DNA from 2 places in the Delftia sp. Lp-1 genome. Region 1 is predicted to be linked to the other one. Evidence: riboswitches for the same ligand, from Rfam matches in the RefSeq annotation. Region 1 holds a riboswitch; the other holds the start of a gene.
The links. Region 1 has a riboswitch for cobalamin ahead of LGR64_RS11010 (TonB-dependent receptor). Riboswitches for the same ligand answer to the same signal wherever they lie in the genome.

Region 1 (4,407 bases):
AGATAGAGGTGATGGACGTTGCTGGACATGGCGGGCCTGAGGCGTTTGCAGGAATGCCGCGATTGTTCAATTGCAGCCGCCAGCCGGCCCTCCCAGGCCTGTCCAGCATGCGGCTGGCAGGCGCTCCCACCGGTTGACATTCTGTCCACTGCAAGAAGCGGGATGCAGGCGCTGCGGCGGCGCCCTAGACTGCGGCAATTGCCCACAGCGCCGATACCGCCAACCGCGCCCGCCATGCACAACCTCGGTCTTTTCGACAACGAAGCTTGCGAATCCGCCCCGCACTGCCACTGGACGCAGATGGAGCACCAGCTCGATGAGCAAGGCTGCGCGCGCCTGCCCGGCCTGCTGGATGCGCAGCAGTGCCGCGACCTGGCCGCTCTTTACGCAAGGGAGGACGGCTTTCGCTCCCGCATCGTCATGGCACGCCACGGTTTCGGGCGCGGCGAGTACCAATATTTCGACTACCCCTTGCCACCGCTGCTGCAACGCCTGCGCGAGCAGCTGTATCTGCGCCTGGCGCCGGTGGCCAATCTCTGGAACCAGCGCATGGGGCTGGAGGTGCGCTATCCGGACCGGCTGCAGGACTTCCTGGCGCGCTGCCACGCGCAGGGCCAGTTGCGGCCCACGCCGCTCATCCTTCAATACGGTGCGGGCGACTACAACTGCCTGCACCAGGACGTCTATGGAGAGCATGTGTTTCCGCTGCAGGTGGTGCTGCTGCTGTCGCGGCCCGGGCGGGACTTCACGGGTGGCGAGTTCGTCATCACCCAGGCCGATGGCGACCGGCAGCGGGCCGATGTGATGGCACTGGACCAGGGCGATGCGCTGGTCCTGGCCGTGCGCCACCGGCCCGTGCCCGGGCGGCGCACCGGCTACCGCCGCGTGGCCATGCGCCATGGGGTCAGCCGCATCCACAGTGGCCATCGCCATACCGTGGGGCTGATCTTTCATGACGCGCTTTGATGGATGGCCGGTATGAGCACGCTGGATCTTTTCGCCGATGAACAGCCCGCCGGGGCCGAATCCATAGGTCCGCAATCCGTGGTGCTGCGCGGCCATGCCCTGCCCCATGCCGTGCAGTTGCTGGAGGCGGTCGAAGGCATTGCGGCGCAGGCGCCGCTGCGCCATCTGGTCACGCCGGGTGGCTTCACCATGTCGGTGGCCATGACCAACTGCGGCGCGCTGGGCTGGACCAGCGACAGGCGCGGCTACCGCTACAGCGCCATCGACCCACTCAGCGGCCAGCCCTGGCCGGCCATGCCGGCCGTGTTTGTCCGGCTGGCGGGCGAGGCGGCCGCTGCGGCGGGGTTCGAAGGCTTTGTGCCCGATGCCTGCCTCATCAACCAGTACCTGCCCGGCACCCGGCTTTCCCTGCACCAGGACCGCGACGAACGCGACCTGGGCGCGCCCATTGTCTCGGTCTCCCTGGGCATGCCGGCCACGTTTCTGTTTGGAGGACTGGCGCGGGCGGACAGCACGGCCAGGGTGCCGCTGCAGCATGGCGACGTGGTGGTCTGGGGCGGCGTGGATCGGCTGCGCCACCACGGCGTGTTGCCGCTCAAGGACCAGCCTCACCCGCTGCTGGGCGGGCGGCGCATCAATCTCACTTTTCGCAAGGCGGGCTGAATGGTTGGACGGTCTGAAATGGATAGGCTCAACAGCCAGGATCGCTTCGCCCGCCTGGATTGGGCGCGGATTGCCGCTGAGCTCGATGCCGAAGGCCATGCCCTGCTGCCGCAGCTGCTGACTGCGGATGAAAGCCGCGCCTTGGCCCGCGAGGCGGCAGCCGCGTCTGGCCTGCCGCCCTGCGTGCAGGCATGGCGCCCGGTGCTGTACGGGCATCTGCTGGCCCTGGCCAACCGCTGGCGCGAACACATGGGCATGCAGCCTGGGTTGCCAGGCTGCTTCGAGGATTTCATGCGTCAGGGCCGGCAAGCCGGCCAAACGCAGCCTCAGCCACAGCCACATCTGCTGCGCGTGCCGCAAGCGGGTCATGCCCCGCTGCGGTCATACAGCGAAGGTGCGGCGGTGTTTCCGCTGCAGTTGGTGGTGCTGCTGTCCCAGCCGGGCCAGGATTTCGAGGGCGGCGAATTCGTGATGACCGAGCATCGCCCGCGCATGCAATCGCGCCCCATGGTGCTGCCGCTGGGCCTGGGGGATGCGGCCATCATCGCCACGGGGCCGCGCCCGGTGCGCGGTTCGGCAGGCTTTTACCGCGTTCACCTGCGGCATGCCATCAGCCGCGTTCACCGCGGCGAGTGGCTGGGTCTGGAGCTGCTTTTGCACGACGTGCCCCAGGCGCCCAAGGCTCTGCAAACAGACCGCTGGCTATAATGCCGCGCCTGCAAAGGCATCCGTGCAACAGGTGTCCACATGCCAGCCATGGGGATGAAACGGGAACAAGGTGACTGCCAGCAAATGCTTTTTGCGCTGCCGGCACAGGCCTTGGCTGCCCCCGCAACGGTAAACAAGTCAAGGTGCTCCATGCCTGTCCCGCCAGTCTCCGCAACCCTGCGGAGGGGCGATGACAGGCTGTCACTGGTCCATGGCGTGGTCTGCAACATGCAGCTTTTCGCGGGTGGATTGGGAAGACGGGGCGCTGGGCGGAAGGCATGTCCTTGCGCCGCTTGTGAGCCCGGAGACCGGCCTGCTGCGTTTCGCGCCTGCTGTGCAGGCGTTTTCTTGACTGTCTGCGGGGTGCGGATGGCAACGTCCTGCGCCCCTTCCTCCCACGCTGGCTGGAGAGGTGGCAGTGCCTTGCTTTCGCATCAGACGGTCGAAGACCGATGTTCGAAATGCATTCTTCCTTTTCCAGGGTTTCCAGCGCTCGCGCTGCCCAGTCCCTTTCCGTGCGGCTGAGCCCGCTGGCCCTGGCCTGCGCCTTCATCTGCCTGCCGGCGCAGGCTCAAACACAAACGCCCACCCCAACGCCGCCATCAACAGCCCTGCCCGAGGTCCAGGTCACCGGCCAGGCCGAACGCATCGGCCAGCAACTGGCCCAGCCTGCGCGCTCTGCCAGCCATACCGGCGTCTCCAACCAGGAAGTGCCGGCCAGCGTGGATGGTGTTTCTGCCGAGCAGATGCAGGAGCGCGGCGACTACGCCCTGGTGGACGCCGTCACGCGCACCGTGGGCCTGACGGCCAGCAGCACGCCGGGCAACGGCGGCCTGGCCTTCAGCAGCCGTGGCTTTGCGGGTGTCAATTCCGTGGGCGTGGCCGAAGACGGCATGGTGCTGGGCGTGGCTGCGGGCACCACGGCCTATCCGGGTGACAGCTGGGGCTACGAGCGCATCGACGTGTTGCGCGGCCCGGCCTCGCTGATGTACGGCAGCGGCACCATGGGCGCCACGGTCAACGCCCTCCGCAAGCAGCCCAGCCGCGCCAACTCGGCCGAGGTGCTGGTGGGCGCGGGCACGGACGACACGCTGCGCCTGGGCCTGGGCGTGACCGGCGCCCTGGGCGCCTATGCCAGCTACCGTATCGACAGCTACACCGCCCGCAGCGCGGGCGAGCGCGATCTGGACCAGTCGCGCAACGGCAAGTTCATGAGCACGCTGCGCTTGGAGCCCACGAGCGACCTGCAGATTGACCTGATTGCCGACCGCAGCGTGCAAAAGCCCAGCCGCTACTGGGGCACGCCGGGCCTGGACGGCAAGGTGGTGGAGTCCCTGCGCGACCGCAACTACAACGCCGAAGACAGCGTGCTGCGCTATGCCGACGAGCGCCTGCGCGCCAAGGTGCAATGGAAGGCCAATGACTGGCTGACGGTGCGCAACGAGCTGTACCACGTGAAGTCCGACCGCCACTGGCGCAACATCGAGGCCTACGCGCTCAACCCCGCCACCTGGACCGTGGGCCGCTCCGACTACCTGGAAATCCTGCACGACCTGGAGCAGACCGGCAACCGCCTGGGCATGAACGTGGACCGGGGCTCACACAAGATCGCCATGGGCTGGGAGGCCGCGCGCATCAACCTGCGGCTGTCCAACAATTCGCCCTATGGCGGCTCGTCCACGGTCTCGGCCTGGGACCCCGTGCATGGCAGCTGGGCCAGCCCCGATCTCACCGCCGCCAAGACAGAAACCGGCGTGACCCAGCATGCCCTGTACCTGGAAGATGCCTGGCGCATCAGCAACCGCTGGCTGGCCATGGCCGGCCTGCGCCGCGATGTCTACAGCTTTGCCAGCCATTCCCTGGTGGGGGGCACCGATTTCAACAAGACGCTGGCCGCCACCTCCTGGCGCCTGGGCCTGACCTATGAGCTGGCCCGCAACACCCATGTCTATGGGCAGATCAGCTCGGGACACGATCCCGTCAACAGCCTGGTGTCGCTGAACCTGGCCAACACGGCTTACAAGCTGAGCAAGGGCCGCCAGGCCGAGATCGGCATCAAGCAGCAGGTGG
Region 2 (4,407 bases), 2.2 Mb from region 1:
CCAGGCGCAGGTTGTCCATCACCTCGGCCAGCGAGCGGCTGAGCAGCACCATCACCGGCACGCCGATGCGCTCCATGGGATCGACCAGCTGGTGCGCTGCCTGGCGCGCGGGCGTGACGATGACCAGGTCCGGCTGGCGCGCCACCACGGCGTCCACCGAGAACCCCAGCCGCCCGCCCACCTTGGGAATGCGCTCCACGCCCGGTGGAAAGCGCGTGAAATCCTCCACGCCCACCACGCGGTCCAGCAGGCCCAGCGCGGCCACCAGCTCGGTATTGGAGGCAAAGATGGAGACGATGCGCTGCGGCGGCGCGGCAATCTCCACGCGCCGGCCCAGCGCATCCTGCAGCACCACCGGACCGCCTGCAGCGACGGTGTCGGCCCAGGCCGCGGGCAGGCCGCAGGCCAGGGCCGCCGCCGCGCCCTGGCGCAGCAACTGGCGGCGCGTGGTGCTGGATTGCCTCATGCCGTGGTCCTCAAAACTCTGCCTGGAGGCCGACCATGAGTTCGCGGCCCGCCATCGACGTTCCGCAGCCGCCGTTCTGGTACGCCGGGTTGGCGATGCAGGGCGCGCGGTCCAGTGCGATGAAGATGGGATGGCGGTTCAGGTCGAACAGGTTGTTGACGGCTGCGAACAGCTTGACGCCCGGCGACACGCGGTAGTCGGCCCGCAGGTTCCAGATGGTGAAGGCGCCCTTGCGGTGGATGAAGGTGCTGCTGGGCTCGCCCTGCGGGATGAGCAGCGCCTCTTCCGTGTCGTACCACATGGGACCGCGCAGCAGCGTGGACAGCTGCAGGCTCCAGTCGCCCTGCAGGCGCCCGCTGCCCTGGCCGTAGCGCACGCCGGCCGAGGCCTCGTAGCGGTACATGCGCTGCACCTTGTCGGTATTGGCCGACGCTGGCGATCCCTTGTCCCGCATGCTGAAGTGGTAGTAGCCGCCAGCCCAGGCCTTGAGCTGGTGGCCCGTCAGGTTCAGCGCCCGCGCCAGGTCCATGTCGGCCTGCATTTCCAGGCCGCGCGCCACGATGTCGGCCGCGTTGTTGGCGTAGTCCGAGGTGTTGGTCGTGGCCCCGCGCGAGACGGTGATGATGCGGTCGCTGATGGTGTTCTGGAACAGGGCCGCATCCACGCGCCAGCCGGGCTGCTGCAGCGCAGCGCCGACCTCGATCTGGCGGCTGGTCTCGGGCTTGAGGTTGGGGTTGCCGAAGGTGCGGCCACCGCCGACGGCCGTGAAGTCCGAGGCCAGCTCCGTGGCCGTGGGCGCGCGGAACCCCGTGGAGGCCGCAGCGCGCAGCGTGAGCCGGTCCGTGGCCTTCCAGGTGGCGCCGGCCGACCAGGTGTGGTTGTCGTAGTCGCGCGTGCTGGCCTGGGCCAGGGCCAGGTTGGGCGTATCGTCGAAACGCGTCGTGCCCCAGGTCTTGCGCAGGCCGGCACGCAGCGTGAGGCGATCGTCGAACAGGGTCTGCGCGTCCTCGAAGTACAGCGCGTGCACCTGCTCGGTCTGGTTGTTGTCATAGGGCGCGACTTGGCCCGCCGGGCCGCCCGGCATGGCCACGCGCAGGCGGTCGGAGCGCAGCTTGCTGCGCTCCCAGTCAAAGCCCATCAGCAGGTCATTGGTCTGGCTGACACGCAGGCGCGGCTGAAAGCGCAGGCCCGTGGCGTCCAGCTGGCGGTGGTTGTAGTCGCGCGCCGTGCCGGGCACCGCGCTGTTGCCCGAGCGGATCACGGGCGATGCCCAGTTGAACTCATCGGTATCGACCAGGCTGTAGAGGTGGGTCGTCCAGCTCAGGCGCTGGCCGGGCAGCGCGCCTTCGTAGGTCAGGTCCAGCGAGCGATTGCTGCGGTTGTCGCGGCTGTAGATGTTGGCGCCCGATCCGCGAAAGCCCGCGTTGTAGATGCCGTCCGTGCGCAGTTGCAGCTCCACGCGGTGCAGCTCGTGCAGCTGCCAGCCCAGGGCGCCGCTGGCGCCGCGCCGCTTCCAGCCCGTGTTCTCCAGGCGCGTGCCGCCGTCGCCCGACTCGTAGTCGCCGCGCCCGCCTGCGCTCACGCCGAAGTACCAGTCGAAGCGGTCATTGGCGCCGGCCGTCTGCGCATCGGTGCGCCACAGGTCCCATGAACCGGCCTGGACCTGGGCACGCGTGCCGGGCGCCGTCGCCCCGGTTTTCATGATGATGTTGACCACCCCGCCCATGGCCTGGCTGCCATAGATCACCGAGGACGGGCCGCGCACGATCTCGATGCGCTCCACATCCGAAGGGCTGAGCTTGGACAGGTTGGCCGTGCCCGCGCGCCGGCCGTTGACCAGCACCAGCACCTGGCTGCGGAAGTCGCGCCCCTGGCCGTCGGTGGAGGCGCCGCGCAGGTTCATCGAGGTCTGGGCCGCCGTCCATTCGCTGAGAAAGCCCACGGCGTTCTCGGCCAGCAGGTCGGTGACCGAGCGCGCGCTGGAGCGCTCTATGGCCTCGCGGTCGATGGTCTGCGTGGTGCCCGCGATGCGGCTGCGCGCCTCGGGCCGCGCGGTGGCGGTCACGAAGACGGCGTCCAGCGCATCGTCGGCGGAGTCCGTGGATCGGCCCGAAGCCGGCTCCTGCGCGGCGCCGGCCGCTGCAGCGCAGCTGGCCAGCAGGACGGCAGCCGCTGCGGGCCGCAGGCTGGAGACAAGAGGGAGAACAGAGAGAAGGCCGGAGGAATCGGCGGCCGAAGAAGCGAAGCGCATGCGTTGACCCAACTGCCCCACTCACCCGCGGGGCCTATCGTCTGAACCACGCCGCACAGCGCGCACGCCGGAGCCGGCCACGGCAGCGCAGGCTGGGGCCGGACCGGACAGGCGCACTCCCGCGGCGTCCGAAAGCAATGCAGAAGGCCGGTATCCGGGCTTGCGGAACGCTGCGGCGCGCAGGGTGGGCGCGCTGCGGCAGGCATCCCCGCCTTCCCATGCCCGAGAAGGACACAGTGGCTTGCGGCACGTGGTTTGGGGCGCGTCCGCGTGGGGAGTTGTATTCCGCTGACCGTTGCGGGGGCAGCGCAGGCATTGCGAGCGGCCACCTCGATGGCATCGCGCACCTGCTTCCCGTTGAACCCCTGGCCGGTGAACGGCATGGGGCACCTTCAGCAACAGCGCACCGCCACGGCCCAGAGGCTGCGGCGGTGCGCCAGCGGCGGATTATCGCCCAGCCCAGAAGCCCGGCACCCGGGCCAGCGCCCGCAGCGCGCGGCGGCTGCTGCGCGCGCTCGTGGCCAGGCGGGCCTGCAGGTAGCCGGCGGCGAACCAGGCGCGCGGGTCGCGCGCGGCCTCGGCATGGAAATGCTCGGCCGCCACGGCCATGTCGTTGTGCAGGCCCAGCGCGTCCTGGGCGGGCACCAGCGCCTCGGCAAAGCGCCGGCCCTTTTTGCCGGGCCACATTCCGGGCGCGAATTCCCGCGCAAAGTCCGCCAGGTAGCGCAGGCGCTTGAGCCGCTTGCGCACACGGTGCTGCTGCGGCAGGGGCAGGCGGTCGAAGTGCCGGCCATCCCGCAGCACCTGGCGGTGCAGGCGCGCCAGCCGCCGTGCCAGGTACTTGCGCGTGCCTGCGGCGGACAGGTGGGCAAAACGGGCCGATGGCTCTCCCTGCGGCGCCTGCGCCAGCGCCTGGATCTCGGCCAGCGCGTGCAGGAATGGCGGCTCGCGCACGGCAGCGGCTGCATCCGCCTGCACGGCCTGCGGCGCCTGCCAGTCGCACAGGGGCGCATGGGCTGCCTGCAGCAGCGGGCGCACCACATCGGCCAGCGTATCGGCATCGCGCAGCGTGCCCAGCTGCGCAAAGGCCTGGGCCAGGGGGTCATCCCATTCGGCGCGCATGCCGGGCGCCAGCCCCGCGCATTCGCGCAGCACGGTGCGCAGGCGCCGCAGGGCCACGCGCAGCTGGTGGATGGTCTCGGCATCGCTGCCACCGCCCTCCAAAACCGCCAGATGCGACTGCACCTGGGCCAGGGCAGCAGCCAGCGCCGCACGCACAAAGCCGGCCGCATCGGGCCGGTCAGGGTGCTGCTTCGCAGAGGTGGACATGGTCAGGAGAGGGTGTGCGGGCGTTGCTGCGATTGTGGGCACCGCCCGGCCCCCGGGTCAATCGGCGCCATCCCCGCTCAGGCTGTGCAGCGCGGGCCGGGCAATGCGCACATAGTCGGCCGAGTCCAGCACGATGGAGCGGTCCAGCCGGCCCGCGTTGAAGGCGATCTCGCCAAAGCGCTCGACCAGGGCCGGGTCCACCACCAGGCGCACCTGCGGGTTGAAGGAGAACGGGGGCACCGATCCCATCACGCAGCCCGTGGCGGCCTGGGCCTCCTCGGGCGAGGCCAGCGTGGCCTTGCGCACGCCCACGGCCTGGGCCAGGCGCTTGAAGTCCAGCTTGCGGTTGCCGGGCAGCACG

Region 2: another riboswitch for cobalamin. It lies ahead of LGR64_RS01220 (TonB-dependent receptor); the one in region 1 lies ahead of LGR64_RS11010 (TonB-dependent receptor).

The regions. Positions count from the first base shown of each region.
Region 1 covers NZ_JAJALJ010000001.1:2,457,787-2,462,193, forward strand. The annotation lists gene LGR64_RS10990 (hypothetical protein) at 1-29, opposite strand, end outside; gene LGR64_RS10995 (2OG-Fe(II) oxygenase) at 235-966, shown strand; gene alkB (DNA oxidative demethylase AlkB) at 979-1,629, shown strand; gene LGR64_RS11005 (2OG-Fe(II) oxygenase) at 1,648-2,337, shown strand; cobalamin riboswitch at 2,350-2,668, shown strand; gene LGR64_RS11010 (TonB-dependent receptor) at 2,790-4,407, shown strand, end outside.
Region 2 covers NZ_JAJALJ010000001.1:273,986-278,392, reverse strand. The annotation lists gene LGR64_RS01225 (ABC transporter substrate-binding protein) at 1-466, opposite strand, end outside; gene LGR64_RS01220 (TonB-dependent receptor) at 477-2,717, opposite strand; cobalamin riboswitch at 2,846-3,126, opposite strand; gene LGR64_RS01215 (CHAD domain-containing protein) at 3,165-4,046, opposite strand; gene LGR64_RS01210 (YbaK/prolyl-tRNA synthetase associated domain-containing protein) at 4,104-4,407, opposite strand, start outside.